One region of the Clostridium sp. LXY-7 genome, then DNA from elsewhere that is predicted to be linked to it. Evidence: predicted binding sites of a transcription regulator. Region 1 holds the regulator's gene; each other region holds the start of a gene.

The links. Region 1 encodes HrcA, which represses chaperone genes, less so after heat shock. Its sites were predicted from a motif close to TGTTAGCACTCNNNNNNNNNGAGTGCTAACA; they were not measured.
Positions count from the first base shown of each region.
Region 2: a site for HrcA is predicted at 4,331-4,361, ahead of htpG (molecular chaperone HtpG). Genes of this name have one in related genera too.
Region 3: a site for HrcA is predicted at 8,251-8,281, ahead of groES (co-chaperone GroES). Genes of this name have one in related genera too.

Region 1 covers NZ_JBLLJL010000001.1:1,225,312-1,235,694, forward strand. Annotated here, with positions in the region: gene holA (DNA polymerase III subunit delta) at 1-724, shown strand, start outside; gene rpsT (30S ribosomal protein S20) at 762-1,028, opposite strand; gene gpr (GPR endopeptidase) at 1,255-2,241, shown strand; gene ACI48Q_RS05840 (stage II sporulation protein P) at 2,347-3,381, shown strand; gene ACI48Q_RS05845 (hypothetical protein) at 3,484-3,750, shown strand; gene lepA (translation elongation factor 4) at 3,888-5,693, shown strand; gene hemW (radical SAM family heme chaperone HemW) at 5,765-6,889, shown strand; gene hrcA (heat-inducible transcriptional repressor HrcA) at 6,980-8,017, shown strand; gene grpE (nucleotide exchange factor GrpE) at 8,040-8,693, shown strand; gene dnaK (molecular chaperone DnaK) at 8,712-10,383, shown strand, end outside.
Region 2 covers NZ_JBLLJL010000002.1:1,032,874-1,043,256, reverse strand. Annotated here, with positions in the region: gene ACI48Q_RS12020 (PAS domain-containing protein) at 123-1,892, shown strand; gene ACI48Q_RS12015 (Dph6-related ATP pyrophosphatase) at 2,367-3,056, shown strand; gene ACI48Q_RS12010 (helix-turn-helix domain-containing protein) at 3,205-4,164, shown strand; gene htpG (molecular chaperone HtpG) at 4,425-6,302, shown strand; gene ACI48Q_RS12000 (ABC transporter ATP-binding protein) at 6,493-8,250, shown strand; gene ACI48Q_RS11995 (ABC transporter ATP-binding protein) at 8,252-9,958, shown strand; gene ACI48Q_RS11990 (YmaF family protein) at 10,159-10,383, opposite strand, start outside.
Region 3 covers NZ_JBLLJL010000004.1:287,266-297,648, forward strand. Annotated here, with positions in the region: gene ACI48Q_RS14560 (electron transfer flavoprotein subunit alpha/FixB family protein) at 1-416, shown strand, start outside; gene ACI48Q_RS14565 (3-hydroxybutyryl-CoA dehydrogenase) at 585-1,433, shown strand; gene ACI48Q_RS14570 (iron-containing alcohol dehydrogenase) at 1,823-2,989, shown strand; glycine riboswitch at 3,315-3,407, shown strand; gene ACI48Q_RS14575 (sulfide/dihydroorotate dehydrogenase-like FAD/NAD-binding protein) at 3,567-4,433, shown strand; gene gltA (NADPH-dependent glutamate synthase) at 4,433-5,818, shown strand; gene ACI48Q_RS14585 (C-GCAxxG-C-C family (seleno)protein) at 6,008-6,415, shown strand; gene ACI48Q_RS14590 (DNA-3-methyladenine glycosylase family protein) at 6,506-7,390, shown strand; gene ACI48Q_RS14595 (TVP38/TMEM64 family protein) at 7,432-8,142, shown strand; gene groES (co-chaperone GroES) at 8,338-8,622, shown strand; gene groL (chaperonin GroEL) at 8,653-10,281, shown strand.

The sequences.
Region 1 (10,383 bases):
AGAGCTTAAAAAGTATGTAAAAATTATCCCAGAATATACAGTATTAGTTATGCATTACTTGTTTGAGAGTGATAGAGAAAAGATTTCTTCTAAGCTAAAGGGATTTGAGGCTTTAGGAGATGTGATAAAAATAGATAAATTAAAAGGTATGGCGTTTCAGAGTAAGGTGAGAGATATATTTAATAATAAAGGTAAAAAAATAGGGAAAAATGAACTGGCTTATTTTTGTTCCATAGTTGAAAATAATATGAATATAGTCAACAATGAAATAGAAAAATTAATACTATTTACTGAAGGCAGGGACATAACTAGAGAGGACATAGTGAATCTAACGCCTTATGAAAAGGAAAATGATATCTTTAACTTAGTATCCTATTTATCAGAGAGAAATATAAAAGCTTCCATTGATATATTAAATGAGCTCATATATAGAGGTGAAAAACCTACAAAAATATTAGCAATGATAGAAAGACAATTTAAATTATTGTTATCAATAAAAATTATGGTTAATAATAGAAAGTCAAAAGAGGATATAGTAGGTAAGTATAGACTTAATCCCTATATTGCGGAAAAGATGATAAATCAAAGTAGAAGTTTTTCGGAAAAAACATTAAAAATAAATTTAGATTTGTGCTTAGATACAGAGAAAGAAATAAAAACTACATTTTCAGATGAAAAAAATGCTATAGAAATTTTAATGGTAAAATCTATGATGAATAAATAAATAACCGGTGTAAAACACCGGTTTAATTTATTTTGTATTAAGCAGATAAGTTGTTTAATTTAACTGCTAATCTAGATTGCTTTCTAGCTGCTTTATTCTTATGTAGTATTCCTTTAGAAGCAGCCATATCAAGAGCCTTAACTACAACTTTGAAGCTCTCTTGTGCTAATGTAACGTCGTTGCTAGCTATAGCAGCTTCAAATTTCTTTATTTTTGTTTTTAAAGCTGATTTTATCATAGTATTTCTCATAGTTTTAGCTTGAGTAACTTTAATTCTTTTTTTAGCTGATTTAATATTTGCCATTATCAATTCACCCCCTTGTATTTTTATCACGTCTCAGCAGCTTTGGGGAAGTCTGCGTACGAGTCTTATTTAACAAAAGCTATTATAACATTAATTTAAAGGTTCTTCAAGTACAATTTATTCATGATATTTACAAATGATTTAAAGAATTATAAAAGAATACTAAAAATATATTTGGTAAAGCTAATTATAGAATTTAAATTATTAAGATAAGGTGGAGAATAAAATGAAAACCCAGTTTTATAGTGTGAGAACAGATTTGGCATTAGAGGCAAGAGAATACTATTCAGAGAATAATCCAGGAGAGGTTCCAGGAGTGAAAAGTGATGAATATAGAGATGGAAGTGTAATAGTAAGTGCAGTAGAGATCACCAATGAACATGGATCAAAAGCTTTAGGAAAGCCTGTAGGAAACTATATAACTCTGGAGTTCCCAGAATTTGTTTATTATGATGGGGAAAGAATAATAGATGTAAGTAAAGTTTTAGCTAAAGAGCTATCTAAATTGGTTAATTTAGATAAAGATAAGACAGCATTGGTTGTAGGCCTAGGAAATTGGAATGTAACTCCAGATGCCGTGGGGCCACAGGTAGTTTCTAAGCTTATGGTTAGCAGACATTTAAAAGATTATGTGCCTGATAGTATAGATGAAGGTGTCAGACCAGTTTGTGCTATTGCTCCGGGAGTGTTAGGATTGACAGGAATAGAGACTGGCGAAATTGTTAGAGGAGTAGTAGAGAGAGTAAAGCCAAGTCTTGTTATTTGTATAGATGCATTAGCTGCTAGAAAAACTCAAAGAGTAAACAGAACTATACAACTAGGAAATACAGGGATTTCACCAGGTGCAGGTGTTGGTAATAGAAGAATGGAATTAAGTGAAAAAACCTTGGGTGTTCCCGTTATAGCTATAGGTATACCAACGGTAGTTGACGCAGGTACATTAGCTAATGATACTATAGATTCAGTTATTGATAGTTTAATATCTGAGGCTAAAGAAGGAACAGCTTTTTATAATATGCTAAATGACCTAGATAAAGATGAAAAGCAAAAATTAATTAGGGAAGTATTAGATCCTAATTTAGGAAGCTTAGTAGTTACCCCTAAAGATATAGATAAGGTTATAGAAAGTGTATCTAAAATTATTGCTAATGGCATAAATATAGCACTTCAGCCAGCCTTAACCTTAGATGATATAAATAAGTATATAAGTTAGCTAATGTAACTTATTTTTTAACAGGTAATAATATAAAAAAATCCCTCATATAATTCAAATATAATAAAGGATATATTATTTGAGTTATTTACAGGAGGGAAGAAAATGAAATACCAAAGGAATAAGTCAAAGAAGAGTATTAAGTTTATTAACATATTAGTTACAGTTGTTATAATTATTATATTATGTACTATATTTGCAAATCCAATAAAGGCAAAAGAAAATTCAATAAAATCTGAGACTATAAATTTTAGTGAATTATTTATGGATTTAATAAATAGCAATATTAGTTCTTTAGAAGCTTTTGCCTATGATGATGGCGAAAAACGCTTATTAGGAATGTTTGAAATAAATCCATTGAACATAGTAACAAACGAGATAGGTTTTTTACAGAATAGTACAGTAAAACAGGTAATAAAAGAGCAAAATATAGAGGAACATTCAAAATTAGTTGAGCAGATAGTAATAAATCCATTTAAGCTAGATGAGAAGGACATTAAGAAGCAGGATGAAGTAGCTAACATGGTAGGAAATCCAGCGGATAATTCTAAAAAGAAAGTGTTGATTTATCATACTCATACTACAGAAGCCTACTCAAGTGAAACAAGAAAAACAGATAGTACACAAAATATGGCATCTGTTGGAGATGAATTGACAAAGGAATTGGAGAAGTATGGATTTACTGTAGTACATGATAAGACAATACATGACTTAGATTATAATAGAGCATATTATAAATCAAGGGAGACGTTGAATAAATATTTGAATAGCTATGGGGATTTTGATTTAATAATAGATATGCACAGAGATGCAGGACCAGAGAAAAAACATGTAACCGCTAACATAAATGAAGAAAATGTAGCGAGAATGATGTTAGTTACAACAGAACAAGATCCAAGATATAAAGCGCATATGAATAATATAAATTCTATATTTGGAATAGCTAAGAAAACCTATCCAGAGATTTTTAGAGAGCGAAATATACAAATTAATCAAAGTGGCATAAAGTGTTATAATCAGGACCTAAGTGACAATGCCATATTGTTAGAAGTAGGAGCTTCTAGCAATACATTACAGGAGGCAAAAAATACTATGAAATATATTGCAAGGGTTTTTGCAGAACACTTAAATGGTAAGTAGAAAAATGAATAAAATATACAAAAAGAGTACACTATTTAAATAGGAGGGTACTCTTTTATTTTGGTTCAATAGAAAAATCAAAAGAGGTATAAGATGTAATTTATGAAGAAAAAAATGCTTAAATTATTAATGGTAGTAACTTTAATTTTAGGAATATATGGAATAGTAAAGGTGAATATGACATTGCCAGAAATAATAAAGGAACAATCAGCCTTTGCTATATACATGAGTAAAGATAATTCCAAAATAGTAATTGATATTGGAAATACTAATATAATATTTAATATACAAATTTTTAGGGACTTTGCTAAAGGGGCTGGAAAAATAGTAAATACAATTAAGGAAGAAGTTTATAATGTACTTGAATAAGTGGATTTTTACGTATACATTGAGTTAGTATTGACAAAAATCCTTATTATTATGGTATAATTTACTGTGATTTATTATAAGGTAAGATACTAATTTTAAAACATAATTATATAAATACATTTACGGGGGTAAATTTAATGCAAAGTAATAGACAACAATACATAAGAAATTTTTCTATAGTAGCGCATATAGACCATGGAAAATCCACTTTAGCAGATAGATTACTTGAAGCTACAGGAACTTTAACAGAGAGAGAAATGGAAGCTCAAATATTAGATAATATGGATCTAGAGAGGGAAAGAGGAATAACTATTAAGGCTCAGGCAGCTAGACTTGTTTATAAGACAGAGAACGGAGAAGAATATATTTTAAATCTAATAGACACTCCTGGTCATGTAGATTTTAACTATGAAGTGTCAAGAAGCTTAGCGGCTTGTGAGGGAGCGGTGCTAGTAGTAGATGCTACTCAAGGTATACAGGCTCAGACTCTAGCTAATTGCTATTTAGCTCTAGATCATAATTTAGAAATAGCACCAGTTATAAATAAAATAGACTTAGCTAGTGCAAGACCAGAAGATGCAAAAAAAGAGATTGAAGATATTATAGGTATACCAGCAGATGATGCACCTTTAATATCAGCAAAAACTGGACTTAATATAAAAGATGTACTTGATAGTATAGTAAAGAAAGTTCCAGCACCAACAGGGGATGAAGAGGCTCCACTGAAGGCCTTAATATTCGATTCATATTATGATAGTTATAAAGGAGTAGTGACGTACATAAGAGTTTTTGATGGTTCAGTAAAACCAGGAACAAAAATAAAGCTTATGGCCACTAATAAAACCTATGAAGTTACTGAAGTAGGAGTATTTACTCCAAGTCCACTGCCAATTGAAGAACTTAAAGCAGGAGATGTTGGATATTTAAGTGCATCTATTAAAAACGTAAAAGATGCTAGAGCTGGAGACACTATAACAGAGGCCAATAGACCAGCTAAAGAAGCTATGGAAGGATATAGGCCAGCAATTCCTATGGTGTTTAGTGGAATATATCCTGTAGATGGTGCTAAATATGAGAATTTAAAAGAAGCACTAGAGAAACTTCAATTAAATGATGCAGCATTATCTTTTGAACCTGAAACATCTATAGCCTTAGGATTTGGATTTAGATGTGGATTCCTTGGACTTTTACACATGGAAATAATTCAAGAGAGAATTGAAAGAGAGTTCAATTTGGATATTATAACCACTGCTCCTTCAGTTATATATAAAATTATGAAAACCGATGGAGAGCTAATAGAGATAACAAATCCAACGAATCTACCTGAACCTACTGAAATTGAATATATGGAAGAGCCAGAGGTGAAGGCGTCTATAATAGCTCCATCAGATTATGTAGGAGCAGTAATGGAGTTGTGTCAAGAGAAAAGAGGCATATTTATAGATATGCAATATATAGAAGAAACTAGAGTCGTAATAAATTATGATATTCCTCTCAATGAAATAGTCTATGATTTTTTTGATGCTTTAAAATCAAGAACTAAGGGGTATGCGTCTTTTGATTATGAGTTTAAAGGCTATAAGCAAACAAAGCTAGTTAAGCTTGATATATTACTTAATGGAGATATAGTAGATGCACTATCTATGATAGTTCCAGCTGATAGAGCATATCACAGAGGAAGAGTAATGGCTGAGAAGCTTAAGGAGATAATTCCAAGACAAATGTTTGAAGTTCCTATACAAGCTGCAATTGGATCTAAAGTAATAGCTAGGGAAACAGTTAAAGCTATGAGAAAAGACGTACTTGCAAAGTGTTATGGTGGAGATATTACAAGAAAGAAAAAACTTTTAGAGAAGCAAAAAGAAGGAAAAAAGAGAATGAGACAGGTGGGAAGTGTAGAAGTACCACAAGAGGCATTTATGGCAGTATTGAAAGTAGATTAAGATATATACTTTGTGATATAAAAATAAGGACTATGAATGGTCCTTATTTTTATATTATAGGAGGTTTGAAAATGAAGGAGATAGGACTTTATATTCATATACCCTTTTGTAAGCAAAAGTGTAGGTATTGTGACTTCCCATCCTATAGTGGTAAAGAGAGCTTAGAAGAGAGATATGTGCTGGCTTTAAATAAGGAAATCAAAGAAAAAACTAAAGATCATATAGTAAAAAGTATATTTATTGGTGGAGGTACTCCAAGTTATTTAGGACTAAAGGATTTGAAAATCTTGCTAAAAACAATTTCAGAATTGAAATTTAAAGAACAATGTGAATTTACTATGGAGTGTAATCCTGGAACTTTAGATATAGAAAAGTTGACATTAATGAAAGAAATGGGAGTCAATAGATTAAGTATAGGATTGCAGTCCTGTGATGATGGACTTTTAAACATTTTGGGGAGAATTCATAATTTCCATACATTTAAGGAGAATTATAATCTTGCTAAAAAAGTCGGATTTAATAACATAAATGTAGATTTAATGTTTGGTCTTCCAAATCAAGATATCCATCAATGGAAGAATACTCTAGATACAATAATAGATTTAGAGCCAGAGCATGTATCTTGTTATGGTTTAATAATTGAAGAAGGAACAGCTTTTTATAAGTTAAATGAGAAAAATGAATTAATGCTTCCAGAAGAAGGTGTGGAAAGACAGATGTATTACTATGCCGTAAACGCTTTAGAGAAAAATGGATATGAACAATATGAAATATCGAATTTTTCAAAGAAAAGTTATGAATGTAAACATAATTTAATATATTGGAATTTGGGTGATTATATAGGGTGTGGATCGGCATCTCATTCTTATCATGAAGGCTTTAGGTATAGAAACGAAGAAAATATAGAAGAATATATATTAAAAATAGAAAAGAACAACAGTGCTATAGTTGAAAAAATAAAAAATGAAATTAAGGATGATATAGAGGAATTTATGTTTCTAGGACTAAGAAAGATAGAAGGAATAAGCATTGAAGAATTTTACAAGAAATTTAATTGTTCAGTATATCATTTCTATGGAAAAATTATAGAGAAATATAAAAAGCTACAATTCATAGAAGAGAAGAATAAGAGATTATATTTAACTTCAAAGGGAATTGAATTGAGCAATATAATTATGGCAGATTTTTTATTATAAATACTATTGACATTTCATCTTTGACGTGATATGTTTTTAGTATAGTCGTTAGCACTCGAAGGTGGTGAGTGCTAATAATGAGGTGATGATATGGATATGGATGAAAGAAAAATAAGAATACTTCAGGCTATAATAAATGACTATATAAATTATGGAGAGCCAGTGGGTTCTAGAACCATAGCAAAAAAGTATGATCTAGGAATTAGTTCAGCTACTATAAGAAATGAAATGGCTGACTTGGAAGAGATGGGTTTTTTAGAACAACTTCATTCATCTTCTGGTAGAAAGCCTTCAGATAAAGGATATAGGCTTTATGTAGATAAACTAATGACTCCGACAAAGATTACTCAAGATGAGTATGAAGCCATAAAAAATTACTTAATGGATATAGCCTTTTATGAAGTAGATAAAATTCTTAATGTAGCAACTAATATTCTTTCAGATTTGACCATGCTAACTTCACTGGTAAAAGCACCTTCGGTGAAGAAGTTTTCTGTAAAGTTAATTAAACTTATACCCTTAGACCATAATACTATATTGTCTACTGTGATGGTAGATAATGGAGATATTAGGAATAATGTTATAAGAGTAAATAACAATATAGACGACTCTACATTTTTAAAAGTAAATAATATACTAAATAAATATCTAATAGGAGTAACTGTTGAACAGATAACTTTAGAATTTTTATTGAATTTAAAAAATGGACTAAGAGGATATGAAGAAATATTCGATGCTATAATTCCAGTATTATATGAAACTTTAATAAGTAGTGAAGGAAATGAAATTTATACAAAAGGATATACGAATATTTTAAATTATCAAGAATATAATGACATTCAGAAGGCAAGAGAATTTTTTGGATTAATAAATGATAAAGAAAATCTAAAAAGTTTATTAGATGATAATCTTAATGAAGGAATATTCTCTGTAAAAATAGGAGAAGAAAACTTTATGGAAGGTGCTAAAGAATGTAGTGTTATAACTGCTAGTTATAGTTATAATGGAAATATATTAGGGACTATAGGGGTAATTGGACCTACTAGAATCCCTTATAGCAGAGTTATATCAATACTAGACACAATTGTTAAAGAAATAAATTTTAATATTTCAAAAATATATAAATAAGGTTATTTCTTATTTAGTTGGAATGGAGGAAAGTACATTGCAGAATAATCCAGAGGAAAAACAACAAAATTTAGAGGTTAACCAAGAGGAATCTGTAGAAAAAGAAAATACAAATAAGTGTAATTGTGAAGGGTCAGCATGTTGTAATGAAAAGGTGGAAACTGAAAATAATGAAGAAAGTAAAGCCTCTTCGGAGAAAGCAGAGGAAGAAAATGATATGCTAAAGTTTAAAAATTTAAAAGAAGAAAATGTAAAATTAAAAGAAGAACTAGATTCTACAAAGGATAAGCTTTTAAGAACAATAGCTGAGTATGACAATTACAGAAAAAGGACACAAAAAGAAAAGGAAAATATATATGCAGATTCTTGTGAAGACATATTAAAGGAATTATTACCAGTGTTAGACAACTTGGAACGTGCAATTTCTGTAGAAGGAAGTGCAGAAGACCTAAAAAAAGGAATAGAAATCACTATAAAGCAATTTAATTCATCTCTAGAAAAACTTGGAGTTGAAGAAATACAAGCAGAGGGTGATTTTGATCCTAATTTTCACAATGCAGTAATGCATGTTGAAGACGAAAAAATTGGTGCTAATCAAGTTTGTGAAGTATTCCAGAAGGGATATAAAAAAGGAAATAAAATATTAAGATATAGCATGGTAAAAGTTGCAAATTAATTTTAGGAGGAAATCATTATGGGAAAAATAATTGGAATCGACTTAGGAACAACTAACTCATGTGTTGCAGTAATGGAGGGAGGAGATGCTGTAATTATACCTAATTCAGAAGGTGCGAGAACTACTCCCTCAGTAGTATCTTTTTTACCTAATAGTGAAAGGTTAGCAGGACAGGTTGCTAAAAGACAAGCAATAACTAATCCTGAAAAAACTATAATGTCTATTAAGAGACATATGGGAACTAATCATAAAGTAAATATAGATGGAAAAGAATATACACCTCAAGAAATTTCAGCTATGGTTCTTCAAAAAATCAAAGCAGATGCAGAGGCTTATCTTGGAGAGAGCGTAACTGAAGCGGTTATTACAGTACCAGCATATTTTAACGATAGCCAAAGACAAGCAACTAAAGATGCTGGAAGAATAGCTGGCCTTGATGTTAAAAGAATAATAAATGAGCCAACAGCAGCATCACTTGCTTATGGTCTTGATAAAATGGATACAAATCAAAAGATATTTGTTTATGACTTAGGTGGAGGTACTTTCGACGTATCTATATTAGAGCTTGGAGACGGAGTATTTGAAGTTAAAGCTACAAATGGAGATACTCGTCTTGGTGGAGATGACTTTGACCAAAAAGTTATGGATTATATTGCTGATACATTTAAAGCAGAGAATGGTATTGATTTAAGAAATGATAAGATGGCTCTTCAAAGATTAAAAGAAGCTGCTGAAAAAGCTAAAATAGAGTTATCTTCATCAATGCAAACAAATATCAATCTTCCATTTATAACTGCAGATGCTACAGGTCCAAAACACATAGATATGAATTTAACAAGAGCTAAATTTAATGAGTTAACTCATGATTTAGTACAAAGAACTATAGAGCCTATGAGAAAGGCATTACAAGATGCTGGACTTACAATAAATGAAATAGATAAAATTGTATTAGTTGGAGGATCTACAAGAACTCCAGCGGTTCAAGAGGCAGTTAAAAACTTTACTGGAAAAGAGCCTTCAAAAGGAGTAAATCCAGATGAATGTGTTGCAGCAGGAGCAGCTATTCAAGGTGGAGTATTAACAGGAGAGGTTAAGGATGTATTATTATTAGATGTTACACCATTAACGCTTGGAATTGAAACTATGGGTGGAATAGCTACACCATTAATCGAAAGAAATACTACAATTCCTACTAAGAAGAGCCAGGTGTTCTCAACAGCAGCAGATGGTCAGACATCAGTTGAAATTCACGTTGTTCAAGGTGAAAGACAAATGGCTGCAGATAACAAGACTCTTGGAAGATTCACACTTTCAGGAATTGCACCAGCTCCAAGAGGAATTCCTCAAATAGAAGTTACTTTTGATATCGATGCTAATGGTATAGTTAAAGTTTCTGCTAAGGATAAGGGAACAGGGAAAGAAGCTAATATTACAATTACAGCTTCAACTAATTTAAATGAAGATGAAATCCAAAATGCCGTTAATGAAGCAGAGAGATTTGCAGAAGAAGATAAAAAGAGAAAAGAAGAAATTGAAACAAAGAATAATGCAGACCAAATTATATATCAAACAGAAAAAACTTTAGGTGAATTAGGTGATAAGGTTTCTTCTGAAGATAAAGCTAAAGTTGAGCAAAGAATACAAGTTTTAAAATCTGTTAAAGATGGAGAAGATATAGAAGCTATTAAAA
Region 2 (10,383 bases), on a different contig from region 1:
AAACGTAACAAAAGATACAGTTTTTATAAGAGGTAGGTGTTAATATAAGAATATGATAGTGATTATCAATTGCAGCGGAATTATTGTTGTTTCGCACTGCATATTTGAAAGGATGGTGTCTTATGAATAAGGATGTAAAATATATAACAATAGATGGAAGAGGGGAACATGAATCTTTCAGAGATTGTATTACTAGAGCAATTAAGGATCTTAACTATGGTGAAGGAATACATGTTATTAAGGATTTTGAGCCATTTCCTATGTATAAAATGATGGAAGATAGAGGATTCCACAAATATGTTGAAAAAGTAAGTGATACAGAATATCATGTTTATTTTTATCCTTATACAGCACTAGAAAAAATAAAAATGGAAGACTACTTGGATCTAGATAATTCTAAAATTAGTAAGATTGTAGATATAAAATTAGATTTTCTAAATAATAAAATTACCTTAGAAGAGGCTAAGAATAAAATACAATCATCTTTTGATAAAATTACTCCTCAAGAATTTGCTATATGTGAACAAAATTTGCAAAATTATGGCATTACTGACGATACCTTAGCAGAACGTATGGAGGAAATTTTAAAAATATTTGATGGAGTCTTGGTATCTAATAAGGTGAAAGTAGCTATAGGGCATCCTATTGATACTTATTTAAAAGAAACTGAAGCTATCAAAAAAATTATAGATAATATGGAAGTATTATTGAAGAAAAGTTTCATTAAAAATCAATGGCTTGAGATATATGACAAACTTAGTGAAATTAATATTCATTTTGCAAGAAAAGAGAATCAGCTATTTGCAGCACTTGAAAGAAAAGGATTTGATAAACCTTCTAAAGTTATGTGGACATTAGATAATAATATAAAAAATATAATACAAAAGGGTAAAAGCTTTTTAAAGGAAGATAAGGATAAGGAATTTATTAAGCTTCAAAGGGAAGTTATTGAGATGGTACAGGATATGATAGTAAAAGAAGAAGATATACTTTTCCCTACAGCAATGGAGCTACTTTCAGATAATGATTTTGCTGAAATGCGAGTAGGAGATGATGAAATAGGATATTGTCTTATAGATCCTCCTATAGGATATTTATCAAAGGAAGATGAAGTGAAGGATTCAAAGAGTGAGGTTGTAAAAGAAATAGCAGAGATATTGAAGAAGCATGGCATATTGAATGACTTTTCAGATAAGGAAGTTTTAGATGTTAGTCAAGGAAAATTAACTTTAGAACAAATTAATCTTATTTTTAAGCATTTACAAATTGATTTATCCTTTGTAGATGAAAATGAGATAGTAAAGTTTTATAGCGATACAAAACACAGAGTTTTCCCAAGAAGTTCAGGTGTTATTGGAAGGAAGGTTCAAAACTGCCATCCAAGAGAAAGTATCCATACTGTTGAAAAAATAATAAATGCTTTTAGAGAAGGAAAACAGGACAAGGCTGAATTTTGGCTTGAGATGAATGATAAATTTATATATATAATATATACTGCTGTAAGAGATGAAAACGGAAATTTCAGAGGAGTTCTAGAAATGATGCAGGATGTAACACATATAAGGGGTTTACAAGGAAATCAGAGATTATTATCATGGGATGATGAAGATAAAAGTGAAGCAAATGTGTTACAACAGGAAGAGAAAATATTAAAAAATTCTTATGGATTTACTAGAGAGACTATACTAGGGGACATTGTTAAGGAGTATCCCTTCATAAAAGAATATCTTATTGGATTATCCCCTAAATTTAATAAGTTAAAAAATCCCATTTTGTTTAAAGCAATGTCTTCAGTGGCTACATTAGAGATGATTAGTCAAAGAGGAGGATTTAATGTAGAAGATATAATGAAAAAAATTGTTGATGAAATAGAAAGAAAGGCTCATTTTTAAATCTACAATAGTTTAATTATAAACAATAATAGATTTATGAATATATAAGTTACAATTAAGTTTGTGCATTATACAAATAGGCATGTTATAAAAATTGAATTAACTAGAACTTCATATTATTACTGCTCAACCGTTTCGAAACCTATTTGTATTATCTAGTTTCATTATTGAAATCTATATATATTAAAATACAGTAAATTATATAAAAAAGTTTGCAGACATATGTTTGCGAGCTTTTTTATTTTTACATCAATAATTAGAATATATTCTGTCTCGGTATTTGATTAATTGTAATAATCTAAAATGGACACTAAAAGATTAAGTAGACAGGTAAGATTAGATGTTTATAATATTAATTAGGAAATAAGATTGAATTTAGAGTTGTTTATCATTCAAGGATTTAAATAAATATATTTTACTAATAATATATAAATCTGTATAAGAGTAATAAACAAATGAAGGAGAATGATACTAATGAATAATAATGTTCAATGGAAAAAAGGAGCTTGTGGTCGTAAGTTCGTAGCTTCATTTAGTGGAGGAAAGGATAGTGTGCTAGCGCTATATAAAGCAATGAAGGAAGGCGAGCCAGTAGGACTTATAGTTATGATGGAGGAGGAAGGACAACGTTCAAGATCCCATGGATTACCTCCTGCTGTATTACGTGCTCAGGCAGAATCAATAGGATTACCTATATATAGTGCAGCAGCAAGTTGGAAAGATTATGAAATAGTTTTTATGGAACTTTTAGAAAGGGCTAAAAATCAGGGAGCAGAGGTATTAGTAACTGGAGATTTAGATATGCCAGTTCATGGCTGTTGGCATGATAAGGTTACTAAAAATGCAGGCTTAAGTCTTGGTATGCCCTTATGGGAGATGGATCATAAAGAAGTTGTACAAGAATTTATAAATTTAGGCTTCATAACTAAAGTGGTAACAGTAAATCTATCCCTAGGAATGAAGGAAGAAGACTTAGGACGAATATTAACCAATGAATATATTAAAGAGCTAGAGGAACGTGGAATTGATCCTTGCGGGGAGGGCGGAGAGTTTCACACTACAGTAATAGATGGACCGATTTTTAAAAACCCTATTCTCGTAATTGAAAGAGAGATTATCAGAAATGGAGAATATGCATTTTTACCACTAGAATTAGATAATTAATTAAGTAAATTTAAAAATGGGTTTAACGAATTATTTGTAATATCTGTTCATGCTTATGTTTTTTTATCTATGACATTGAGCTTATGATTATAGTAAAATGTATGTTATAATGTTTCATAAAATCAGGTGTTTAAGGTGGTAATTAAGGATGAAGCGATTTGATGAAGATATGAATATGTTTAGATATATCATTGGTTCAAAAGAGGTTATGGAAGAGTATGTAGTATATAACATTTCAGAGGAATTTGGAAAGGGTACTATAACAAGCTACGGTGTAATGTCTGGAATTGAAGTTACATATAATGATTTTGAAATATATAAACCATTAAGTGAAAGTTTTAAACTAAGTGTAGATTCTTTGGAAATAAATTATTGCTTAGAAGGATATTTGGAAAGTGAATTTGCAAATAGAAAAATAGTTTATATGGGGGATGGGGATATTTCTATTTTTGGATATAAGACAGGCGTGGTTTTGGCCGATTTTACAACTAAACATTATAAAGGGGTAACGGTAATGATTTATATAGATGAGGCTTCTAAAAACATAGCTACTATGCTTGGAACTTCTGAAGGGGAATTTAAAAACCTCATTAATTCATCTTTTAATTCAGATACCTGCATAGTAAACCATGGAAGTCAAAGTCTAGATCATATATTTAAGGAATTTTTTGTGTTACCAGAAAAATTTAAAAATTATCTTCTTAAAATAAAAGTAGTGGAACTTTTACTTTATATATTAGGGAATTCTGATTATAAAATTAGAGAAAAGAAGTATTTTCCTAGGTCCTTTGTGGATAAAATAAAAGATGCTAGAAGAATTCTTGTAACAAATATAGATTCCCATACTACAATAAAAGAACTTTCTGATATGGTTGGAATTAATTCAACTGATTTACAAAAAGGATTTAAGGAAATCTATCAATGTTCTATATACGCATATGTTAAAAGTTATAGGATGAAAAAGGCCAAAGAATTTCTAGTGAAAGAAGATTTGACCATAGCTAATATAGCAAATTTAGTTGGATACACTAATAATAGTAAATTTTCAAAAGCCTTTAAAGATGAATTTGGAATATCTCCATCAGAATATAGAATTTCTAATAGATAAAAATCCTTCAAAATTATTTTGAAGGATTTTTATCTATTAGAAATATTAAATAATTTACATATAGCTTTTTAAGCTACTAAATTGAAGGTATCTAAAGAAGAGGGTAACTAATACTTTAGTGAGATATATTGACATAATATTTTTAATATGGTATATAAAGATTATAGGTTAGCACTCAATGAGTGAGAGTGCTAACAATGTAAAAACTTAATTGTAACTTATATATTATGAGTTTTTTATTCTGAAGGGAGAGATTTAAAGTGGAAACAAAACAATTTAAAGCAGAGTCTAAAAGACTTTTAGACCTCATGATTAACTCAATTTATACTCATAGAGAAATTTTTCTAAGAGAACTTATCTCTAATGCTAGTGATGCTATTGATAAAATTTATTATAAAACATTGGTAGATGATTCTCTAGTATTTGAGAAAGATGATTACTATGTTAAAGTCACCATTGATAAAGAAAATAGGACATTAAAAATTTCTGACTCTGGTATTGGAATGACTCAACAAGAGCTTGATGATAATCTTGGAGTTATAGCAAAGAGTGGTTCATTACAATTTAAAAAGGAAAATGAAATTGAAGATGGTCATGATATAATAGGACAATTTGGAGTAGGATTTTATTCTTCATTCTTAGTAGCTGATGAAGTTACGGTTATAAGTAAAGCCTTTGGTAATGAGGAAGCTTATAGATGGGAATCTAAAGGTATAGAAGGATACACTATAGAGCCTTGTGAAAAAGATTCTGTTGGTACAGACATTATACTTAAGATAAAAGAAAATACAGAGGATGAAAATTTTGATGAATATTTAGAAGAATATAAAATAAAGTCAATAATTAAGAAATACTCTGATTTCATTAGATACCCAATAAAAATGGATGTAACTAGTAGCAAACTTAAAGAGGGTAGCGATAGTGAATATGAAGATTATACAGAGGAACAAGTAGTAAATAGTATGGTTCCTATCTGGAGAAAAAATAAAAATGAGCTTACAAAAGAAGATTATGATAATTTTTATGCGGAAAAGCACTATGGCTTTGATAAGCCGATAAAACACATTCATATAAGTGTAGATGGAGCAGTAAGTTATAACTCAATTTTATACATTCCGGAGAAAACACCTTATGATTTCTATACTAAAGAGTATGAAAAAGGTTTAGAGTTATACTCAAGCGGTGTTTTAATAATGAATAAATGTCCAGATTTATTACCAGATTATTTTGGTTTTGTAAAAGGAATAGTAGATTCAGAGGATCTATCTCTTAATATATCTAGAGAGATATTACAGCATGATAGACAATTAAAATTAATTGCTAAAAATATAAAAAATAAGATAAAAAATGAATTAGAAAATATATTAAAGAATGAAAGAGAAAAGTATGAAGAATTTTACAAATCCTTCGGAAGACAGTTAAAATATGGTATATACAGTGAGTTTGGAAGTAATAAGGATGTATTACAAGATTTATTAATGTTCTATTCTTCAAAAGAGAAGAAGATGGTAACTTTAGCTGAATATATTTCTAGAATGCCAGAAGGACAAAAATACATTTATTATGCTGCAGGTGAATCCAATGAAAGAATTGAGAAGATGCCACAAACAGACCTTGTATTAGATAAAGGATATGAAATACTTTACTTTACAGATGAGGTAGACGAGTTTGCTATAAGAATGATGATGAACTATAAGGATGTGGAATTTAAATCTGTATCCAGTGGCGACTTAGGTATAGATGCAGAAGAAAATGTGGCATCTGAGGAAGAAAGTAAGGAAAATAGTGGATTATTTGAGGGCATGAAAGAGATATTATCAGATAAGGTTAAAGCTGTTAAAGCTTCAAAGAGATTAAAGAATCATCCAGTATGCTTATCAAATGAAGGAGAACTTTCAATTGAAATGGAGAAGGTTCTAAACGCTATGCCTAATAATGAGAACATAAAAGCAGATAAGATTCTAGAAATAAATATAAATCATCATGTATTTAAAGTTTTAAAAGAAGCTTATGAAGGTGATAAAGATAAATTTAAATTATATACAGATTTATTATATAATCAAGCATTGCTTATAGAAGGATTAACTATAGCTGATCCTGTAGAATTTACAAATAATATTTGCAAGATAATGATGTAGTTAGAATAAAAAAAGTCACTTGGTAACTAGTAATTATTTACCAAGTGACTTTTTTTTATTGATATTGATATATATTATCAAATGAAAAAGAATTTCAAAAAGGTATATTTACAATGTAATGGAGTAGATAAGATTTTCGCCATGAAGTATTCTGTATTTACAAAAGTTATATAGACGGAGGGGAAACTTTATGAATGAAAAAAAACAAAATCCTTTATTGATCTTATTTAAATGGGCTGGAAAAGAAAAATATAAGCTGTATTTTTCTATATTATGTGGCCTTATAAGTGGATTAATGGTGGTAGCTCCATATATTGCAATATATAAAATTATAGAAGTTGTTTACTTTAAGCAAGTAACAAGGGAAATACTAGTTCAATATGGTATTTTCTTGACAGTTTCAATTATATTGAGATACTTTTTTATGGCAGTGGGTATAGTGGCTTCTCATAAAGGAGCTTATAATGCGCTTTACAATGTGAGATGTATGATTATAAATCACATGGCAAAGGTACCTCTAGGATATCTTAGTGAAAAGAGTTCTGGGGAGATAAAAAAAGTAATTAGTGAAGATATTGAAAAATTGGAACTGTTTTTAGCTCATCATCTTTCTGAGATATTTATGTATTTAAGTGGACCAATAGCTATATTTGTTTATTTATATACTATAAATCCTACTTTAGCACTTATTAGTTTAATTCCAATACCTATTGGAATATTACTACAAATCATCATGTTTAAAGGTGAAAATCATAGAATGGCTGAATTCAATAAAGTTATTGGAAATTTAAATTCAGTAATGATTGAATATATAAATGGGATGAAGCTTATAAAAGCTTATGATATGGGAGCTGATTCTTATAAAAAGTATAAAGGAGCCATTGATGAACAGTATAGTCTATGGAAGAAGGTTGCACATAAAATGGGACCTCTATATGCAATTTTTGTAATAATCCTCCAGTGCGGAGTAGCACTTATAATTCCTATAGGTGGTTTAATGTATAATCATGGTAATGTTCAAGCTGGTGGATTAATACTATTTGCGTTTGTAGGAAGTCTTTATCTTTCAGAACTTAGACCTCTAATGGAGCTTGGCTCAAACTTCTCGAAGGTTCTTAATGGAGTTAACAATGCAAGGAAAATTCTAGAAATACCTGCTTATGAAAAAGGGGACAAGACATTTCCAAGTAGTGCAGAAATTAAATTTCAGGATGTAAGTTTTTCTTATGATGGAAAAACAAATATATTAAACAATGTGAACCTTACTATTAAAGATGGTGAAAAGATAGCTCTTGTTGGAAGGTCTGGGGCTGGTAAAAGTACTATAATACAACTTATTGCACGATTTTTTGATATAGATAAAGGGAAAATTTTAATAAGTGGAAAAGATATAAAGAATATAGATTATGAAACTCTTTTAGAGAATATATCTATAGTATTTCAAAATACTTTTCTTACAAAGGAAACTATATTTGAGAATATAAAAATGGGGACAAATGCCACCTTTGAAGAAGTAAAAGAAGCAGCTAAAAAAGCTCAAATTCATCATGTCATTGAAAGGCTTCCAGAAAGTTATAGTACAAAAGTAGGGAGCCATGGTTCACGGTTCAGTGGAGGAGAAAAGCAAAGAATAGCCATTGCAAGAGCTATACTTAAAAATGCGCCAATACTTATCCTAGATGAAGCAACTTCGGCAGCTGACCCTGAAAATCAACAAGAGATAGATAAGGCTATAGACAATTTGTGTAAAGATAAAACAGTGATCATTGTTGCTCATAGACTTAATATAGTGAAGAAATGTGATAGGGTAGCGGTAGTAGAAAATAATACGGTTACAGATATAGGAGTTCATGAAGAATTACTAGAAATTAATGATTATTATAGAAAGATATGTAATGCTTATGACAAATCAAGAAATATTGAGTACTATGTAAAGGCAGGTGTATAACATGGAAAATTCTATGTGGATAAAAAAAGATAAAAAGTTGATTGTTTCAATTGTTCTCAATATAATTGAAGGATTACTTACGGGCTCAGTACTAGGTGTTATATTTTTAACCATAGATTCAGTGTTTCAAAATAACTTTGAATTAAGTAAATTAATAAATTTATGTAAATTACTAGTATGTATATTTATGGTACGTTTACTCTTATATTCTATAGGTTACACTTTAGGACATGTAGGAGGGTCTTCCACTGCAAGAAGTATAAGGCTTTTTCTTGGAAATAAGATAAAGAACCTTCCGCTTATAAATTTTTCAAAGTATAAAACAGGAGAATTTATTAACGTAATAACCCATGACGTAAATAATTATGAAGATATTTTAGGACATAAAGTTGGAGAAATAGCTAAAAATATCACGTTAAGTGCTGTAACATTGTTATTCTTATTTACTATAAATAATACTATTGGCATAGTAATTTTAATTTCTGCATTACTAATTATTCCTTTTATGATTATATCATCTAAGTTGGTTAAAAAGTATGGAGGAAGAAAGAAGGATATACTTAATGATAATGTTAGTGATTTAGTTGAATATATAAATGGTATACAAACCTTTAGAAGTTATGGTCTTGGAGGGGTAAAGAATGAAAAAATAAATAACTCTTTAAAGAGTATAAGTGATATCAGTTATAAATTTGAATCTAAAGTAGTTCCAATAGGGAGTATTTATAGAATGATAGTAGATATAAGTACACCGTTAACTATTATACTTGGAGGAAGTGAATTGATTTTTAATAGAATAACCTCTTCTGAATATGTTATTTGTGTTATCCTATCCTTTTTCATATCCCAGCTTATGGGTACCTTATTTATAGATTTGACTTCTTATAAAAATCTTATGATTTCAAAAAATGCTATGGATAATATAGCTTTACAGAAGGAAGATAATTATTCAGAAATTGTATTTAATCCAAATAGCTATGATATTGAATTTAAAGATGTTTCTTTTAGTTATATAGAAGATAATCCTGTATTAAAAAATGTAAGTTTTAAAGCTAAACATGGTGAACTTACTGCTATTGTGGGGGATTCTGGTTCAGGAAAATCCACAGTACTTAATCTTATTTCAAAATTTTATGAACCAGAAGCTGGAGATATAAAAATAGGAGGAATAAGCGTTAAAAATATCAATGGGGAAAAGGTATTGAAAAATATTTCTATGGTATATCAAGATGTTTTCTTATTTAATGATAGTATAAAAAATAATATAAAGTTTGCAAAACAAGAAGCTCTAGATAAGGAAATAGTAAGTGCATGTAAAGCTTCAAATTGTGATGAGTTTATTACTAAATTAGAAAGTGGATATGATTCTTTTGCAGGTGAAAATGGAAATAGATTATCAGGAGGAGAAAAACAGCGTATTTCAATTGCAAGAGCTATACTTAAAGATAGTCCAATACTTCTTCTTGATGAAGCCACAGCATCTTTAGATATAGAAAATGAGCTATATGTTAAAGAAGCTATATCAAAACTTGTAAGAGAAAATAAAACCATAATAATGATTGCTCACAATCTTTCTGTAGTAAAAAATGCAGATAATATTTTAGTACTAAGTGATGGAAAAATAATTGAACAGGGTAATCATGAGAAACTTATGAATAAGCGGGGAAAATACTATTCAATGTGGAACAGTGAAACATCAATATGTTGATAAATTTAATTTTCCTGCAAATGGTTTGCTTCGCAATAATATATAGTTCTAAAATCAACAACCATTTAAAACAAAGCCTTAAATTAAGATTTTTTCATTAAAGAATATGTTTTTTAAACTACATTGAAGAAATAAGTATTGTAAAATTTAAGAGGCAGCTTTACACAAAATCAGTGTAAAACTGCCATATATTAAATAATCTAGCTTACAAATATAGGTGCTTGAATTAAAGTTGTAAAAATGAATTCATGAACATGGTCATCAACACAAGTGGTGGTACCAGATACAAAGTGAACGTGCCTTCCTTCACCTACAGGGATTGCAGGACCAGTAATGACTTCAATTTCGTGGAAGTGATCAAAAAAGTCAGTACTTGTGTTTACTAAGTGGATATGAGTTCCACCAAAAGGAATTGCTTGGCTAGT
Region 3 (10,383 bases), on a different contig from region 1:
TTATAGAAGTAGTTAAATCTACAAAAGAAATGGTAGATATAACTGAAGCTGATTTCATCGTATCAGGTGGAAGAGGAATAGGAAGCAAAGAAAATTTTGAACTACTTAAAGATGTAGCAGATGCAATCGGAGGAACAGTAGCAGGATCAAGAGCAGCTGTAGATAACGGTTGGGTAGAGAAGGCAGTACAAGTAGGACAAACAGGAAAAACTGTAAGACCTACAGTATATATAGCATGTGGTATTTCTGGAGCAATCCAACACTTAGCTGGAATGCAAGAGTCTAATTTTATCATAGCTATAAATAAAGATGCAGATGCTCCAATAATGAAGGCTGCTGATGTAGCATTAGTTGGAGACTATTCTAAAATACTTCCAGCATTAGCTGAGGAAATTAGAAAAGTTAAACAAGCTTAATTAGCTTTATATAGTACAGAAAAACTACGATTATTCGTAGTTTTTTCTGCATTATAACTTAATTTCTTTCGGGTAACCTTCTTATATTAAGGGTTTTGTGATAGAATATAATAGTAGGCTATTATAACAGTAACCTACTTAGTTTATCAAATTAAGGGGTGTTTTAATATGGAAAAAATTTGTATTCTCGGAGCAGGAACTATGGGAGCTGGTATAGCCCAAGCATTTGCTGTAAAGGGTTATGAAGTAATTATAAGAGATATAAAGGATGAATTTGTTCAAAAAGGAATAGCAGGAATTCAAAAGAATTTAGAAAAGTTAGCAGCTAAAGGAAAAATGTCTAGCGAAGAAGTAGAAAACACATTAACAAGAATAAGTGGAACTACAGATATGAATTTATTAAATGATGTAGATTTAGTAATTGAAGCAGCTGTAGAAAATATGGAAATAAAGAAAAAAATATTTGCAGAGTTAGATGAAATTTGTAAACCAGAGGCAATTCTTGCAACTAATACATCTTCACTATCAATAACCGAAATTGGTACAGCTACAAAAAGACCGGACAAAGTTATAGGACTACATTTCTTTAATCCGGCTCCAGTAATGAAGCTAGTTGAAATAATAAAAGGAATGGCTAATTCAGAAGAAACATATGCTTCAATGAAAGCTTTAGTTGAGAGTATTAGTAAAGAGCCAGTACTTGTTGAAGAAGCTCCAGGTTTCGTAGTAAACAGAATACTAGTACCGATGATTAATGAAGCTGTTTGTATATTTGCAGAAGGAATAGCTAGTGCAGAAGATATAGACAAAGCTATGATGCTAGGAGCAAATCATCCAATGGGACCATTAGCTCTTGGAGATTTAATTGGACTAGATGTTTGCTTAGCTATAATGGATGTATTATATAAGGAAACAGGAGATTCTAAGTATAGAGCTCATAACTTATTGAGGAAATATGTTAGAGCAGGATTATTAGGAAGAAAAACCAAAAAAGGATTCTTTGATTATAATAAATAGAATAAATAAAAGGAGATTATGTAAACATAATCTCCTTTTATTTATTTATATATAGATTGTAATAATGGAACTACATAATGCAAATAGGCTTAAATATAAAATTGGATTAATTAGGGCTGCATATTAGTCCTATTAAAAGTATATAGTGGTAATGGTGTAATTTAATTTTAATAATATTTTAAAGCTCGGTTATAGCTTGATTAATAATTGACAATGTAACATAAATTATTTACTATCATAAATAGTCGAAATAATAAAATAATTGTGAATTATATTAATTATTGCATAAATCATATTGAAATTTACTGTGAAAGTAATATAATTAAGTTGTAAATTAGTTATATTTTTAACTAATTCAATTATAATAAATTTCATGGGAGGGAATAATTATGAACAGATTTACATTACCAAGGGATATTTATTATGGGAAAAATTCTTTAGAAGTATTAAAAACCTTAACAGGTAAAAAGGCTATAATTGTTACAGGTGGAAGTTCAATGCAGAAATTTGGTTTTTTAGATAAAGTTAAGAAATATCTAGAAGAAGCTAAAATTCAAGTTGAACTTTTTGAAGGTGTAGAACCAGACCCGTCCATAGAAACTGTTATGAGGGGCGCTGAGGCTATGAGAAGTTTTCAGCCAGATTGGATAGTTTCAATTGGAGGAGGCTCTCCTATAGATGCAGCAAAGGCTATGTGGGTATTTTACGAGTATCCTCAGCTAACTTTTGATGATATAAAAAATCCGTTTACAATTCCTACTCTAAGAAATAAAGCAAGATTTATTGCCATACCATCTACTAGTGGAACAGCAACAGAGGTTACTGCTTTTTCAGTAATTACGGATTATAAGAAGAAAATTAAGTATCCATTAGCTGACTTTAATATCACTCCAGACATAGCTATATTAGATTCTGAAATTGCAATGAAGATGCCTAAGACATTAACAGCACATACTGGAATGGATGCACTAACTCATGCAATAGAAGCTTATGTAGCAGCATTAAGGTCACCATTCTCAGACCCATTAGCAATGAAGGCCATAGAAATGGTAAATGATAATATGATTAATTCATATAATGAAGATGAAGTAGCTAGAGATAGTATGCATATAGCACAATGTTTGGCAGGAATGGCGTTTTCTAATGCGCTATTAGGGATTACTCATTCCATGGCACATAAAACGGGAGCAATATTTGATATTCCACATGGATGTGCTAATGCTATATACTTACCATATGTTATAGATTTTAATAAAAAAGTGTGCATGGATAGATATGCCCAAATAGCTAAAAATATGGGCTTAAACGGAAATAGTGATGAAGAATTAGTAGATGCTCTTACTGAGGCTATTAAAAAATTATGTGTAACTATGGACATACCGACTACATTAAAAGATTATGGAGTTTCAGAAGAAAATTTTAACAAAAATCTACAATATATATCAGAAAATGCCATAGCAGATGCTTGTACCGGGTCTAATCCTAGAGAAATTTCAGTAGAAGAAATGAAAAAATTATTTAATTGTATATATAATGGAGTAAAAGTAGATTTCTAATACTAAAAAATAGACTGTAGGCTTAATGTTTGCAGTTTATTTACTTACATATTGGAACAACTAATAACATGAAGTGATAAAGGTTAGAATTCAATTAAAGAAATAAAAAAAGAATAGAATAATATAAAAAGAATTTGAAATATTTTGACAATGATTTTTAAAGAGGTTGACTAAATTTATTTAAAATTATAGAATATAAGTGATAAAAGTAAATATTATGTGAATGAAAATTATTAGAGATACCTTTTTATTAGAGGTAACCGAAGAAGAAATGAATAATAGTACTATGGATTATTCAAAAGCTTTCAGGTTTTGAATAATAATTGGACACGCTCCTGGAGAGACTCAATATGAGCATCGAAGAAGCAACCTAAAATTATTTGGGGAATCTTTCAGATAAAAGGACAGGTGAAAATAGTATTATTTGATGCTTTTTGACTGTCCATTTTTTATGTTTTTAATAAGGCATATTTTTGACTTGTTATTTTATTTCATATACCTAAAGCTTTTAAAAAGCTTACACTAGTAATAATTATATAAATTAAATAACCAATTATTTAATATGGAGGAAAGTAATATGTATAAGATTATTGAGAAGAAAATGTTAGCTCCTTCAATTTTTTTAATGAGAATTGAAGCTCCAAGAGTAGCAAAATCAGCTAAACCGGGCCAATTTATAATAATAAGAATGGATGAGAAGGGTGAAAGAGTGCCTTTAACAGTATGTGATACAAATCCAGAAAATGGAACTGTTACGATAGTTGTTCAAACTATTGGATGTACTACAAAAGAAATGCAAAATTATGAAGAAGGAGATAGCTTCTACGATTTTGTTGGACCGCTAGGTATGCCTTCAGAATTATTACATGAAGATTTAGAAAGTTTGAAAAATGAAAAAATCATATTTATTTCAGGTGGTGTAGGAGCTGCTCCTGTATATCCTCAAGTAAAATGGCTACATAATAATGGAATTAAAGCTGATGTAATTATGGGATATAAAAACAAAGAAATGGTTATTTTAGAAGAAGAAATGAAATCTGTAGCAGATAATGTTTATGTAACAACAGATGACGGATCATATGGATTTAAAGGAATGGTTACAAATCAGCTAAAAGAATTAGTGCAGAATGAAGGCAAGAAATATGATTTAGTAATCGCAATAGGGCCAATGATAATGATGAAGTTTGTATGTAAGTTAACAGAAGAGCTAGGCATTAAAACTATAGTAAGTATGAATCCAATAATGGTAGATGGAACAGGAATGTGTGGAGCTTGTAGAATTACAGTTGGAGATGAAACTAAATTTGCTTGTGTTGATGGACCAGAATTTGATGGCCATAAAGTGAATTTTGATGAAGCATTAAAGAGATTAACAATGTATAAGAACGAGGAATGCACAAAAGACACCATTGATACAAACTGTAAAAGAGGAGGAAATCAGTAATGGATAGAATGAAGAGAACTCCCATAAGTGAACAAGATGCAAAAGTAAGAGCTACAAACTTTCAAGAAGTTTGTTTGGGATATACTAATGAAGAAGCAATACAAGAAGCTTCAAGATGTCTAAACTGTAAAAATAAGCCATGCGTATCTAAATGTCCTGTAGCTATAGATATACCTGAATTTATACAACATGTAAAAAATGGTGACTTTGCAGAAGCTGCAAGAGCATTAGATAAATACACAGCACTTCCAGCAGTATGTGGAAGAGTTTGCCCACAAGAATTACAATGTGAAAGCAAATGTGTATTAGGGATTAAAGGAGAAGCAGTAGCTATAGGAAAACTTGAGAGATTTGTTGCAGATTGGTCTAGAGAAAATAATTTAGACTTAACTATGGCAATAGAAAAGAAAAATAAGAGAGTTGCGGTAATAGGTTCAGGTCCAGCAGGGGTTACTTGCGCTGGTGATTTAGCTAAGATGGGTTATGATGTAACTATATTTGAAGCACTACATGAACCAGGTGGGGTTTTAGTTTATGGAATTCCAGAATTTAGATTACCAAAAGAAACTGTAGTTAAACATGAAATAAATAACCTAAGAAAATTAGGAGTTAAAATAGAGACAAATGTGGTTGTAGGTAAAACTGTTACTATAGATGAGTTGTTAAATGATGAAAAATATGAAGCAGTATTTATAGGTTCAGGAGCAGGTCTTCCTAAATTTATGGGAATTCCGGGAGAGAATTTAAATGGAGTATTTTCAGCTAATGAATTCTTAACAAGAAACAACTTGATGAAAGCCTTCAAAAATGAATATGCTACACCTATAAAATCAGGAAAAGTAGTAGCTGTTGTTGGAGGCGGAAACGTTGCTATGGATGCTGCTAGAACTGCATTAAGATTAGGTTCAGAAACACATATAGTATATAGAAGAAGTGAAGCTGAACTTCCAGCTAGAGTTGAAGAAGTTCATCATGCAAAAGAAGAAGGCATAATAATGGACTTGCTTGTTAATCCGGTAGAAATACTTGGAGATGAGAATGCATGGGTTAAAGGTATGAAGTGTGTTAGAATGGAGCTTGGAGAGCCTGATGAATCAGGAAGAAGAAGACCTCAAGTAGTTAAGGGTTCTGAGTTCATATTAGAGTGTGACACAGTAATAATGTCTTTAGGAACTTCACCGAACCCATTGATTCCATCTACTACTGAAGGATTAGATATAAATAAATATAAATGTATTGTAGCAGAGGAAGATACCGGATTAACATCAAAAGAGAATGTGTATGCAGGTGGAGATGCTGTTACAGGAGCGGCAACAGTTATACTCGCTATGGAAGCCGGTAAGAAAGCTGCAAAAGCAATAGATGAAAAACTTTCTAGTCTATAATTTAGAGTATAAGATATAAAATATATTATAATATTATGCTAGATTTTAAAACTAAATTTGAATTTTAAAATTCAAGATCTCTAGATGTATAAAAACATCTTTGAAAGTAAATAAAAAGCTTTTAAAGATGTTTTTTTTATAGTATAAATAAAGATAAGGATTATGTTAATAATAATGGGGAGGGGTATAATGCTATTAGATAAGGTTAAAAAGTTTTATAGTGAGGAATATGATTTAAACTGTTCAGAAACAATGCTATATGCTGCTAACGAAGAATATAACCTAAATCTTACAAAGGAAACTTTTAAAGTTATGGCTGCATTTGGTGGTGGAATGGCAGTTGGGAGCACTTGTGGTGTAATAACGGGAGCTATATCAGTATTTGGATTATTATTTACTGTAGATAGAGCTCATGAAAGTGATAGAGTTAAGTCACTGACAGCTGAATTTATAGAAAGCTTTATTAATGAATGTAATACAGATAATTGTTTAAAATTAAAAGAAAGATATAGAGATGAAGAAACAAGATGTTTTAAAATTATAGAAAAGGGTGCTATTATATTAGATAAAATTATCAAGAGAGAATTAAATACATAAAATATGTGAAAAGAATAATTTATAGGGATAGTGCTGAGAATATTCTTAGCACTATTTCTATAAAATTGATTTGAAAGGCTGTGATAGATAATGGATTTTACAGAAGTAATACAAGGGGAAAGTAGTATTATATTAAAGAATGTAAGGAATTTTGAGTTACCACATATATTTGATTGTGGACAATGCTTTAGATGGAATAGACAAGAAAACGACAATTATATAGGTGTGGCTTTTGGTAAAGTTATAGAAATTGAAAAAAGAGGCACTGATGTTATCATATATAACACTAATTTAGATGACTTTAATAATATATGGTGTGAATATTTTGATTTAAGTAGAGATTATGAAAGTATAAAGGATGAATTAAGTAAAGATGAACTATTAAAGAAGGCTGTGGAATTTGGTAAGGGTATTAGAATATTGAAACAAGATCCTTTTGAAATGTTAATCTCCTTTATAACTTCTGCAAATAATAGAATTCCCATGATAAAAAGAGCTATAGAAAATATTAGTAAAACTTATGGAAGTAAGCTTGAGTATAAAGGGAAAGCTTATTATGCATTCCCTAGTGTAGATCAATTAAAGGATGCAACTATAGAAGAGATAGATACCTTAGGGGTAGGGTTTAGAAGCAAATATATAATGAAAGCTATAGAAGATTTAAAAAATAAAAAATATAATCTGAAAGATATAATGTCAGGTAATGATGATGAATGTCATGATGGATTACAGAGTTTTAGTGGGGTTGGTCCCAAAGTAGCTGATTGTATAATGTTGTTTTCTATGGAGAAATACTCTGCATTTCCTGTAGATGTTTGGGTTAAAAGAGCTATGCAATTTTTTTATTTGGCGCCAGATGTATCACTTCCTAAAATAAGGACTTTTGGAAGAGAGAAATTTGGAGAATTGTCTGGATTCGCACAACAATATCTATTTTATTATGCAAGGGAAAATAATATAAAAATAGGCGAGTAAACACATTGTACAAAATCTGGATAAAGGGGGAATATTAAGTAATGAACAAAAATAGAAGTATTAAAAAATACATATGGCAAGGATTTATCTGGACGGCTGTAATAGTATTGATAGGTATGGCGTACTATTATTTTTCAAATAGGTTTACTGTTTTTAAAGATCCATACGCTTTAAAGGATCTTATATTATCCTTTGGGCATTATAGTATGATAGCCTTTGTATTGATTCAAGTACTTCAAGTTATTGTATTTTTTATTCCAGGAGAAGTAGTGCAGATTGTAGGAGGATATGTATTTGGACCAGTTCTTGGTTCTATACTATCATCAATAGGAATAATAACTGGAAGTGTGCTAGGTTATTATATAGCTAGAACTTTGGGTAAAAAGTACATAAATAATTTGATAGAGAGAAAGAATCTTACTAGAATCAAGAAAATATTAGATACTGGAAGTAATAATCTTGTAATATTTATTATATACTTTATTCCTGGTATACCTAAAGATATATTAGTATATGTAGCAGGAATTTCGAAAGTAACAATAAAGGATTTTATAATATATTCATCTCTTGGTAGAGTTCCATGGATAATTGTATCAGCATTTTTTGGTCATGGAGTACATAATCAAAACTACGCATCAGTTATAACTATTGCAATAATTGCATCTTTACTCTTTATTATAGGAATTTTTAAAGGAAATAAAATTATAGACTTCTTTCATAGAGTAATTAAGAAAAAAAAGAAGAAATCATGAGAGAATAAGAGGTAATCATATGTATTCATAGATTACAGCGTAATTTTAAGGTTTTATCAACATTCATACATTTGATAATACTAGCATATTTCTTTATTATAATAGTATAATTAGCACTCGATGAAGATGAGTGCTAATAGAACGGATTAGAGTTAATAATAAAATATATTACATTGAGGTATAGGAGGTTTTTTTATGAATATTAGACCACTTGGTGACAGAGTTGTTATTAAAAGACTAGAGGCAATAGAAACTACAAAGAGCGGAATTGTCTTAACGGGAGCAGCTAAAGAAAAGCCACAAGAAGCTGAGGTTGTTGCAGTAGGACCAGGAACAGTTTCTCACGGAAAAGAAATAAAAATGGAAGTAAAAGTAGGAGACAAAGTATTATTCTCTAAATATTCTGGAAATGAAATTAAATTTGAGGATCAAGAGTATATAATTTTAAAACAAGAAGATATATTAGCGGTTATTGAATAATAAATTTAGATTAATAGTAGGAGGGTTATTATGGCAAAGAGTATTTTATTTGGTGAAGAAGCAAGAAGATCAATGCAAAGAGGGGTAGACACTCTTGCAGATACAGTTAAAGTTACATTAGGGCCAAAGGGAAGAAATGTAGTATTAGATAAAAAGTTTGGATCACCACTTATAACTAATGATGGTGTTACTATAGCTAGAGAAATAGAACTTGAGGATGCATATGAAAATATGGGAGCTCAACTAGTTAAAGAGGTAGCTAATAAAACTAATGATGTAGCTGGAGATGGAACAACTACTGCAACAGTTTTAGCTCAAGCAATAATAAGAGAAGGATTAAAAAATGTTACCGCAGGCTCAAATCCTATGTTAATAAGAAACGGTATCAAATTAGCAGTTGATAAAGCTGTTGAAGAGATTAAAAAACATTCTAAGCAAGTAGACGGAAAAGAAGATATAGCAAGAGTTGCAGCTGTTTCAGCATCAGATGAGGAAATAGGAGCATTAATTGCTACAGCTATGGAAAAAGTAGGTAATGAAGGTGTTATTACTGTTGAAGAATCTAAAACTATGGGAACAGAACTTGATGTAGTTGAAGGAATGCAATTTGACAGAGGATACTTAAGTGCATACATGGTAACAGATACAGATAAGATGGAAGCTAATTTAGATGATCCATATATATTAATAACAGATAAGAAAATAAGCAATATACAAGAAATATTACCAGTTCTTGAGCAAATAGTTCAGTTTGGTAAGAAATTGTTAATAATTGCTGAAGATGTAGAGGGAGAAGCAATAGCTACATTAGTAGTTAATAAATTAAGAGGTACATTTACATGTGTAGCTGTTAAGGCTCCAGGCTTTGGTGACAGAAGAAAAGAAATGCTTCAAGATATAGCAATACTTACAGGTGGAACAGTTATTTCTGAAGAATTAGGCCACGATTTAAAAGATACTACAGTAGAAATGCTTGGAAGAGCTGAAAGTGTAAAAATTTCTAAAGAAACAACTATAGTAGTTAATGGTAGAGGAAATAAAGCTGATATAGACAGTAGAGTTAACCAAATTAAAAAGCAAATAGAAGATACAACTTCTGAATTTGACAGAGAAAAATTAAATGAAAGACTTGCGAAGCTTGCAGGGGGAGTAGCTGTAATCAAAGTTGGAGCTGCTACAGAAACAGAATTAAAAGAAAGAAAACTTAGAATAGAAGATGCTCTTGCAGCTACAAAAGCAGCAGTTGAGGAAGGAATAGTAGCTGGTGGTGGTACAGTATATATTAATGCTATAGAAGCGGTTTCTGAATTGACATCTGATATATCAGAAGTTCAAGTTGGTATAAACATCGTTAAAAAAGCATTAGAAGAGCCATTAAGACAAATAGCTACAAATGCTGGAGATGAAGCTTCAGTAATAGTAGAAAGAGTTAGAACTTCAGGTGTAGAAGTTGGATATGATGCTTTAAGAGGAGAATTTGTTGATATGATCAAATCTGGTATAGTTGATCCAACTAAGGTTACTAGAAGCGCATTACAAAATGCAGCATCAGTAGCAGCAACATTCTTAACAACAGAGGCTGCAGTTGTAGATATTCCTGAAAAGAATCCAGCACCAATGGGTGGAGCTCCAGGAATGGGAATGGATGGAATGTACTAGAATTAAATACAAGAAAAGAGTACTCATAGATGGGTACTCTTTTTTTATGATTATATATTGAAAAGACATTGTGTTAACGAGATAGCACAATGTCTTTTATCA